DNA from 2 places in the Paenibacillus odorifer genome. Region 1 is predicted to be linked to the other one. Evidence: riboswitches for the same ligand, from Rfam matches in the RefSeq annotation. Region 1 holds a riboswitch; the other holds the start of a gene.
What was found. Region 1 has a riboswitch for preQ1 ahead of queF (preQ(1) synthase). Riboswitches for the same ligand answer to the same signal wherever they lie in the genome.
Positions count from the first base shown of each region.

Region 2: linked by a shared signal. The riboswitch ahead of PODO_RS05895 (queuosine precursor transporter) and the one ahead of queF (preQ(1) synthase) in region 1 are both predicted to bind preQ1.

Region 1 covers NZ_CP009428.1:3,667,706-3,672,390, forward strand. The annotation lists gene PODO_RS15875 (VanW family protein) at 1-95, opposite strand, end outside; gene PODO_RS15880 (cysteine hydrolase family protein) at 96-617, opposite strand; gene queE (7-carboxy-7-deazaguanine synthase QueE) at 753-1,475, opposite strand; gene PODO_RS15890 (6-pyruvoyl trahydropterin synthase family protein) at 1,468-1,950, opposite strand; gene queC (7-cyano-7-deazaguanine synthase QueC) at 1,950-2,612, opposite strand; gene queF (preQ(1) synthase) at 2,642-3,115, opposite strand; PreQ1 riboswitch class I at 3,279-3,322, opposite strand; gene ymzB (protein YmzB) at 3,642-3,977, shown strand; gene murB (UDP-N-acetylmuramate dehydrogenase) at 4,041-4,685, opposite strand, start outside.
Region 2 covers NZ_CP009428.1:1,361,683-1,366,367, reverse strand. The annotation lists gene PODO_RS05900 (AMP-binding protein) at 1-928, opposite strand, end outside; gene PODO_RS05895 (queuosine precursor transporter) at 1,207-1,920, opposite strand; PreQ1 riboswitch class I at 1,931-1,976, opposite strand; gene PODO_RS05890 (methyl-accepting chemotaxis protein) at 2,344-4,032, shown strand.

The sequences.
Region 1 (4,685 bases):
TTCAAATATCTTTTCCAAATAAAATATCGTTTGCCAGCAAACAATCTAAGGCGAGAACGCTGAATAGGCTTCATGGCAGCCTGGGGTGTATTCATCTAGAACTGAACCTCGCTTTCAGCTCGTAACTGGGCGAATCTACCTCCAATTATCGCATTATGATGCTTAACGATCTCCCTACTACTCAGAACCCCATTATCAAAGGTGCTATGAGCATCTGAAACCAGTACACTTTTATATCCCATGCTGTATGCGCGTCTTATTGTCGTATCCAGACAGAATTCACTTTGCATCCCACAGATCACCAGATTCGTGATCTCGAGCTTTTGGAGTTCATCTTGCAATTCCGTTCGGTGAAAAGCATCCCAAGTAGGCTTCTCAACGATAACTTCGCCTTCCTGCGGTGTGATGCGGTGACTGATCTGCCAAGTGGGTGTACCTTTTGTGTACTCCTCATCTTCGGTATGTTGAATATACACAATAGGAGTACCTGCTAATCGAGCTTTTTGCTGAAGGGAGACAATCCTGTCCATCACACCCTCTTCATCGTACAGCTTTAGTTCATAGGAGAACATGGCTTCTTGAACATCGATAATTAATAATGCTGTTGATTGTTCCAAATGAATAACCTCCAAGAGCTTTTTTCAAAATCATACCAGAAACTGGGACAGACTATCTACCTACTAGAAGTTACAAATGTTAAAAATAAAAAACGAGCATCTGTAAGCTGATACCCGGACGATTTCATCAATCTTTTATTTGCCACGCTTATTATGCCAGATCAATGCATGCAACTGTGGAAGTACACGAACCTTGTTCATATCCGAATCCACGATTACTTTATTAAACAACCACTCCAGCCTTCCCAGAAGTCGAGCAGAAATGTTGCCCTCTTCCGTGACATCATCATTACCAGGCTGCAGAAAGAGCTGCACATTCGGATATCGCTGGTGAACGTTTTTCGCATAATCAAAATCATTATCATCAAACACTACGACCTTCAAGCTATGCGTAGAACGACCCAGTTTCTCCATCTTACTCATGATGTTATCTAACATTTCCCAATTCGTTGTCATTCCTGAGCTTGGGGGTTTAGGGCTGATTGTCAGCACATCCACGTCATTGAACCAATCCTGCCATTTACTCCCCTGAGTTTCTATCGCTGCTTTTATTCCACGCTCATGAAGCAGACTGATGAAGGTACCCATTCCTTCACCAATCAAGGCAGGATTACCGCCTGAAATCGTAACACAGTCGAAATTATCTCCAGCTAACGCCAATAATTCATTTATGATTTCTTCTGCTTCCATCATGCGAACCTTATTCTTAGCCGTACCATCCCAAGTAAAAGCGGAGTCACACCAGCCGCAGCGATAATCGCAGCCATAGGTGCGGACAAACATCGTCTTCACTCCAATTACCGCACCTTCGCCTTGAATAGTTGGACCGAACATTTCAATTACAGGAATCTTACTCACAGTCACAGCCTCCATACAAACGGTAGGATGGCCCTTCATCCGGAACGTCTTCAGCCAGCACCTCTGCCCAAGAGGTTGGAGTCTCCCATAGCTTTACCGAGTATAAAGGCAACCCTGCTTGCTTAAGCTTGTAGGCAATATATGAAGACATATTCTCCACTGTGGTGCGGAAAGACAATAAGGCTACTTTGGAGCCCGTATTCGTTAACGTCTCTAACACAGGTTCATTTCCCATAGCAAGAAAAGCGTGATCTAAACGATCTACAAGGCTTTGTTGTACTGTCATTTTGATATCGCTAAAATCAATGACGAAGCCTTCATCCGAGTGGCCTTCCGCGGCCATAGGTTTGCCCTTAAGCACTACTTCGAGCTTATAAGTATGTCCGTGCAGATTGCTGCATTTCCCTTTGTGTCCCACTAACTGGTGTGCCGCATCGAACGTAAATATTTTGCAGACTGAAACCTCGTTAAGCATTAAGAACCGGCCTCCATTCTCTCCGCCTCATATTGCTCAAGACCACGCTGACGCAATAGACAGGCTGGACAAGTACCGCAGCCACTGCCAATAATACCGTTGTAACAGGTCAGTGTGTGTTCGCGAACATAATCAAAATACCCCAGTTGATCGGCCATTTTCCACGTTTCTTTTTTATCCAGCCACATTAGGGGAGTGTGGATCGCAAACTCATAGTCCATAGATAAGTTCAGCGTAACATTCAATGATTTCACAAAAACATCACGGCAGTCCGGATAACCGCTAAAGTCCGTTTGGCAAACCCCAGTGACGATATGGGAGTACCCCAGTTGTTTAGCTAATATAGCGGCAAAAGATAAAAACAACAAATTCCGTCCATCGACGAAAGTACTTGGAAGCTCATCCCCTTCCCCAGCCACGATATCTATATCCTGACGGGTAAGTGCATTGGGTGCCAGCTGATTAAGCAGCCCCAGATCAAGAATATGCTGTTTTACATTAAACTTAGCTGCTATCTCTGTTGCAACTTCGATTTCAGCCGCATGACGTTGATTATAGTTGAAGGTAACTACCTGCACTTCCTCATACTGCTGCAATGCCCAAACCAGGCAAGTGGTGCTATCTTGTCCGCCGCTGAATACGACGAGTGCTTTTTTGTTCATATGAATCTCTCCTTATCACAAGTTGGAATTTAGCGGTTGTCCACTTTTTCTGGATAGAGGTCGTGATTGATTAAGCGGTGTTCCGCCATCGCCTCATACTTCGTACCCGGTCTTCCATAGTTGCAATAAGGATCAATTGAAATGCCTCCGCGCGGAGTGAACTTGCCCCATACCTCAATGTAACGCGGATCCATCAGTGAGATCAGTTCATTCATAATAATGTTGACACAGTCCTCATGAAAGTCACCATGGTTGCGGAAGCTAAACAGATACAGCTTTAATGATTTGGATTCCACCATTTTTTGTTCAGGAATATACGAAATATACAGCGTGGCAAAATCCGGCTGACCCGTTACAGGACACAAGCTAGTGAACTCAGGGCAGTTGAATTTAACAAAATAATCACGTCCGGGATGTTTGTTATCAAACACCTCCAGAATGTCTGGATCATAACCAAACTTGTACTGTGTTCCCTGATTACCAAGCAAAGTAACTTCTTGCATTTCCTCTTTCAATCTTCCTTCTGACACGACAAAAAACCCCTCTCTTTTCCTTCGGCCTTGGCCGGTAATGGAAAGAAGAACGAGATTTCGAAAACTTGGCTCCACTAAGAAGAAACGGAAGCAACGTCCGGATAAAGGACAGCAACCGCTTGTACTGTTTAATATATTCTTAGTTTTTTATAGAGGGAGTTCGCGAACCTCTCCTGCACAACTTTAGTGCAGACTTCTTCTTAAAGCATAAAGCATATTGCGTCTTGAACTATACCATGGGTAGCCCGCTCCTGACAAGTTCTACTCTTTACTGTTACCTTATACAGATCAGCAAATCACTCCAGATTAACGTGGATAGACCTGCGTATGTAGAGATTAGGAAGCTCAAAACCAATGCCAATTTGATTGTGGATTTCTTTTTAATGACATGAATTATTCATATGGTTAATTAAGATGCGGCAAAAAAAAGGATTCAAATCCTAAGAAAAGGGTAACTTATTCATAATAATCTTCGAGCTAAGGGTGGGAGCATTTTATGGAACAAAGTATACAGCAGCTTATGGATTGGCTTAACAATCATTTGAATGAAACAATCGCTATTGAAAAGAAAGAACTTCGTGATTTGGATAAAGTTCATTTCAATTTAGAGTCCGTAGATTTCCGGAGTGCAGACGATGTTATTGATGAATATCTTGGAAGTGCACTGATATTAAGAGGTTTCGGCAGCACACTTAACGCCGATGGTGAACTGGTATCCCTGCCACAATCCACTTATGATTTAGCTGTTGAAGGTCTTCAAATCGTAGACTTAGCCGACCGCAAGGCAGAAATAACTACGGACAGAGCTAATTACACCCTTTCAGTAGATTAAACGAACATGATTATGATAAGCAAAAAGAGCCCACAGCGATTGCGGGCTCTTTTTGCTTATCATTTATTCTTCTCCAATGATCTCCACTTCAGTTTCCAGCTCTACACCGAATTTATCCTTCACAGTCGCTCTTACATGGTGGATTAGCCCGATGTAATCACTGGCTGTTGCATTATCTGCATTCACAATAAATCCCGCATGCTTCTTGGATACCTCAGCACCGCCGATTCTTGTACCCTGTAAGCCGCTCTCTTGAATTAACTGACCTGCAAAACGGCCTGGAGGCCGCTTAAATACACTCCCACAGGATGGATACTCAAGCGGTTGCTTCGATTCACGTAAATAAGTTAGTTCATCCATTTTTGCCTTGATCGTTAAAACATCACCGGAAGTCATAGCAAATTTGGCCTCAAGTACAATGTACTCACCGCTTGCGAACACGCTTTTTCTGTAACCCCATTGCAGCTCATCACCTTGCAGAGTTACCAATTGCCCGTTCTTATTTATAGCTAGTGCACTATGCAGGACATCTTTGATCTCACCGCCATAAGCACCTGCGTTCATATAGAGCGCTCCACCAACTGTTCCTGGAATGCCACAGGCGAACTCAAGACCCGTAAGCTCCTTATCAAGTGCATATCTGGAAACATCAATTATTTTGGCACCACATTGCGCATATAAGAGATTGTCGCGAATCCCCATTTCGGT
Region 2 (4,685 bases), 2.3 Mb from region 1:
TATGCTCGGTCAGAACATTCAAATAACTAATATAACTCGCTTCTGAAGAACCGTAGGATTCATAAAGGCGCGCTCCACCAAACACTTCCATGCCCCTTTTCTTGGACAACTCCGACCACTTTGCACCTGAGCTAATAATCGCATCAATCTGTATCTGCCCAGGTACAGCCTGCAACATCATGGATTCGATCATTGTTGGTACGACGAACAGCACCACACCCGGAATTTGCTGGCACAGCTCTAACACCTTCGTGGCACTAAATTTTTGTGTGATATGAAAGGTTGCTCCACAATATAGACTCTGCATTACGGCGAATAAGGATAGGGAATGCACAAATGGACCTGGTGCCAAAACATCCTTCATAGCGTCCAATTCAAAAGCAATATTCGAGACCTCAAAGCTTTTTAACCATGATAAATGGGTACGCATATAACCTTTGGGCAACCCGGTTGTGCCTGAAGTAAAGCCAATAAATAATAATTCATTCGTCTCATCCAACTCAGCCTCCGGCTTCAGGGCAGCCAGCCACTGATCATAGGAACCTGTTCGTTCATTTGAGAAGGTCAATGTTGGGATCGCTTGATCCTTGAAGACCAGATTCTTTGCGGCTTCCGGCTCGGCAAAAATCATTGTCGGCTGGCACTGTTCTATAATAACCTGCAGTTCATTAGCACTCCATTTGGGATCTAAGGGAATGGGAACACAGCCCGCATAAATCGCCCCCAAGATAACCTCAACAAATTCAATACGATTCGTAGATAAAATCGCGACTTTGTCATGCCTCAGACCCTTTTGCTGTAAGCCATTCGCGATTCTCCGCATCGTTTTTACTAATGTGGCATAGGTATGACTTGCTTGGTCATGGGTTAAGGCAATGCTGTCGGGCTGCTGTGCTGCATGACACAGTATAGGAACTACTAGATTCATCCTTGATCACACCTGTTCGTAATTTCTGTGACTACCAATTATATACATTTTCTTCAATCGGACTGCCCCGCAAGTCCAGCCCAGACTAAAGTATATGTGTTAAGCGCCATCGCAGGCGCTCCTGTTAAACTAACCCGCTAGAATTGCTATGATAGCTTATTTTAGCTTTATATTATTTTTATGTACACATTTTCATGTAACTATTAAGTCCATCTTACAACTAAAAAAATAGCCAGCACGCATCGATTATGATCGGTACGCGCTGGCTGTATTGTTGTTTAGTCCTTCTTTTGAACGGTCGATGGTGTACCCTCTTCAGAAAAAGTAAAGGTTCGGGCGATATATAAGATAGGTGTGCTTACTGCGGTTAGTAAGAACTTCGCTAGATAAGTTGTAAGCAAAATTTCAAGCCATACATTCCAGTCATACAAGCCCGCAAACGCAATGGTGCAGAAGATAAGTGTATCCACAAAGGAGCTAATCATCGTACTGCCGTTGGAACGAATCCACAGCTGACTTGAGGTGCTGTAATATTTACGAATCCAAGAGTACAACCGAACATCTAGGAACTGACTAATGAAGTAAGCAGTAAGACTACCCAAAGCTAGTCGAGGCATCAGCCCAAAAATCGTCTCCAAAGAAGACTGAGCGATATCGGTCTCCTGTGGCTTAAATACTAGTACCATCTGCATAATGACTGTAGTCATAAGCAAGGTGAAGAAACCAAACCAGACCGCTTTACGTGCTTCCGCTCTTCCGTACTTCTCATTAAGCAAATCGCTGGTCATATACAAAGTGACATACATCGTATTTCCGAGTGTCATCACAATATCAAATGGCATAGCAATCGTCTTAGCTACCTGAATGTTAGCAATTACAGTAGCAATACCTACCCAGGCATACATTCCACTTTTCCCGAACAGGCGGTAACAGAGTAGAAAAAAGGCAAAATTGACAATAACAAATAAAACTCCCCACAACAAATTAAACATATTACTGAAACTCCTCCTAGTTTTGTTTACGCGGGATGGTTACGAACCGCGGCTTACATTATTAAATTTTTGGAACAAAACATTAATACTCTATCACAATAGCGCTTAACAATCCATAAAAATAATATTTTTATATGAAATTGGTAGTTCCAGTTCTTTTTTTTCGACAATTATCTAAAATAGTCAGCAATAATTCATTTTTTTCAGAAAAAAATGCTCTATAGGACAAAACTTTCACTATTCATCCAGAGGTTAATTCTATAGAATAGTATCAAACACCTTATTCCCGATCCATTTAGTAGAAATATGACATAACTATGGAATATATCTCGGGTCGCCAATTTCCAGCAGTTGGCATGGAGTATCTAGTGAAGACCAAAAAAAGAAATGACCTCACCGTCCATAAAAAAAGGAGAGAACGATATGTTTCGTATCAAGCATTCGATCAGTCGCAAATTCACGCGTTTATTATTTGTTGTTCTGTTGCTCACGTCTCTTTTGTTAAGCACCAGCTTCTACTTTATCTCCATCAATATCTTCAACAGCTATGTTATGCCACAGATTAACAAAATCCTTACTGCCGCTGCTCAGGACGTATATAAGAATCTCAACGTAATGCACGCCCAGCAAACCCTAAATAAGAACGATCAGTCTGCCACCAATCTCGAGTTCTATTTTCAGGAAAAGAGGAAACAACATGGAGTGGAAACCATTTTTCTGGTCAATCTGAAAGGGAAAGAAGCTGAGATTCTATCCGCAGATCACGATGCAAAATTGCAACGGGCAGAAAGTGTCACCGTATCCTCTGCAATGCAACAAGCCTCTAAAGGAAAAACTGGACTAAGCGATACATATAGCGACGCACATGGTATACATAAAACAGCTTATATCGGTATTCCCGGAAGTACGATGATCATCGGTGTAAGCAGTGACGTAAGCTTCATTCAAGAAAAAACAGACAGCATTCTATGGACAAGTGCCGGCATCACACTTCTGACGTTGATCATCGGCCTAACTGGTGCATGGTTTATGAGTGTGCGTATAACACGTCCAATCTCAAAACTGGCAGCTTATAGTGCCCGGCTCGCAGAGGGAGATTTCACCGAAGAATTATCAATTAAAGGAAATGACGAAGTTGCACAGTTGTCCGTAAGCTTCCAAGCGATGACCCAACGCCTGAAAGAAATGATCGGACATGTACTGGTAACCTCTAATACTGTCGTTGCAGATTCCAACTCTTTAAAAGAACGTGTTGAGGTTCTCAATGATATGGCAGAACACTCCAGCTCATCGGTAGTAGAAATCGGCAAAGGTAGTACGACTATCGCTAGCAGTGCATCAGATAACTCGAGAGCAATGGAAGAAATCAATTTAGGCATTCAAAGTATTGCCTCAGCAGCGAATGAAGTCACGGAGCAAATCAGTGAGGCTTCCGCTGAAGCAAGTGGCGGTAATGAAATTGCTCAAAGTGCCGTGCTGCAAATGCGCCAGGTTGAACGTGCTTCCCTACAGTCGCTGGATCAATTACAAATCATGAATGAGCGTTCAGTAATGATCGGAGAAGTCGTTCACAGCATTACTGAAATTACGAAACAGATCCAAATGCTGTCGCTGAATGCTTCAATCGAAGCTGCACGCGCAGGAGAGCATGGACGCGGCTTTGCTGTTGTTGCCGGAGAAGTACGCAAGCTGTCTGAACAATCCCGTAACGCAAACGAACAGATCCGTGACTTCCTACTTGGCCTTCAGGAAGATATGAGCCGCTCCGTTACTGAGATGAACCACGTGAATTCTGAGGTTGCCTCTGGAGTCGGCAAGGTAGCAGAAGCAGGTGATGCCTTTAATCACCTCTTGATCCTTATCCAAAGCATCAATCACAGCATCCAATCCGTATCTGCGGCTACACAGCAAATCTCGGCAAGTACAGAAGAAGTCAGTGCTTCCGTCGAAGAAACTGCACAAATTACATCAAGATCGCAAGAAAGTGCGGACACACTCGCTGCTAACTCAGAGCGGCAGCGCGTCGAACTGGAAGGCCATGCAGAAACCGTTAAACATCTGTATGAGCAAGCCAAGAAACTCCAAGAAGCTGTGCAGCAATTTAAGATCTAACGCTTGTAAACTAAAAACCCCCGTTCACACGAAAGTGTTGAAGGGGGTTTTTTAGTTTATGGCTCGCTAGCGCTTGCTGAGGTCTCGCTTAGGCTTGGGGGCATACGCTAGGCTTGCGCGGAGCTCTCGCTTAGACTCAGGGTGCATGCGCTAGGCTTGCGCGGAGCTCTCGCTTAGACTCAGGGTGCATACGCTAGGCTTGCGCGGAGCTCTCGCTTAGACTCAGGGTGCATGCGCTAGGCTTGCGCGAAGCTCTCGCTTAGACTCATCACGCCATTTGCTGCTGGCTTGCGGACTCAGATGCCGCTATTACTCGAAAAACTGCCATTTGGAGACTTTTTCGGACTCGAGAGACGCTATGGCCTCATAATCAACCCAGACTAAGCCTATTTTGTTCAAATAGCGCCTCTGGTGTCCGAAAACGCTCCAAAATAACCCTTTTTTTCGCAAATAAGGTCTCCTGAGTCCGGAGCCAAGTTACTCAAAGTTCCTCCATGGATGCTACCTACAGCAAATTACTCAAAGTTCCTCCGTGGATGCTACCTACAGCTAATTACTCTAAGTTCCTCCGTGGATGCTACCTACAGCAAATTACTCAAAGTTCCTCTGTGGATGCTACCTACAGCAAATTACTCAAAGTTCCTCCGTGGATG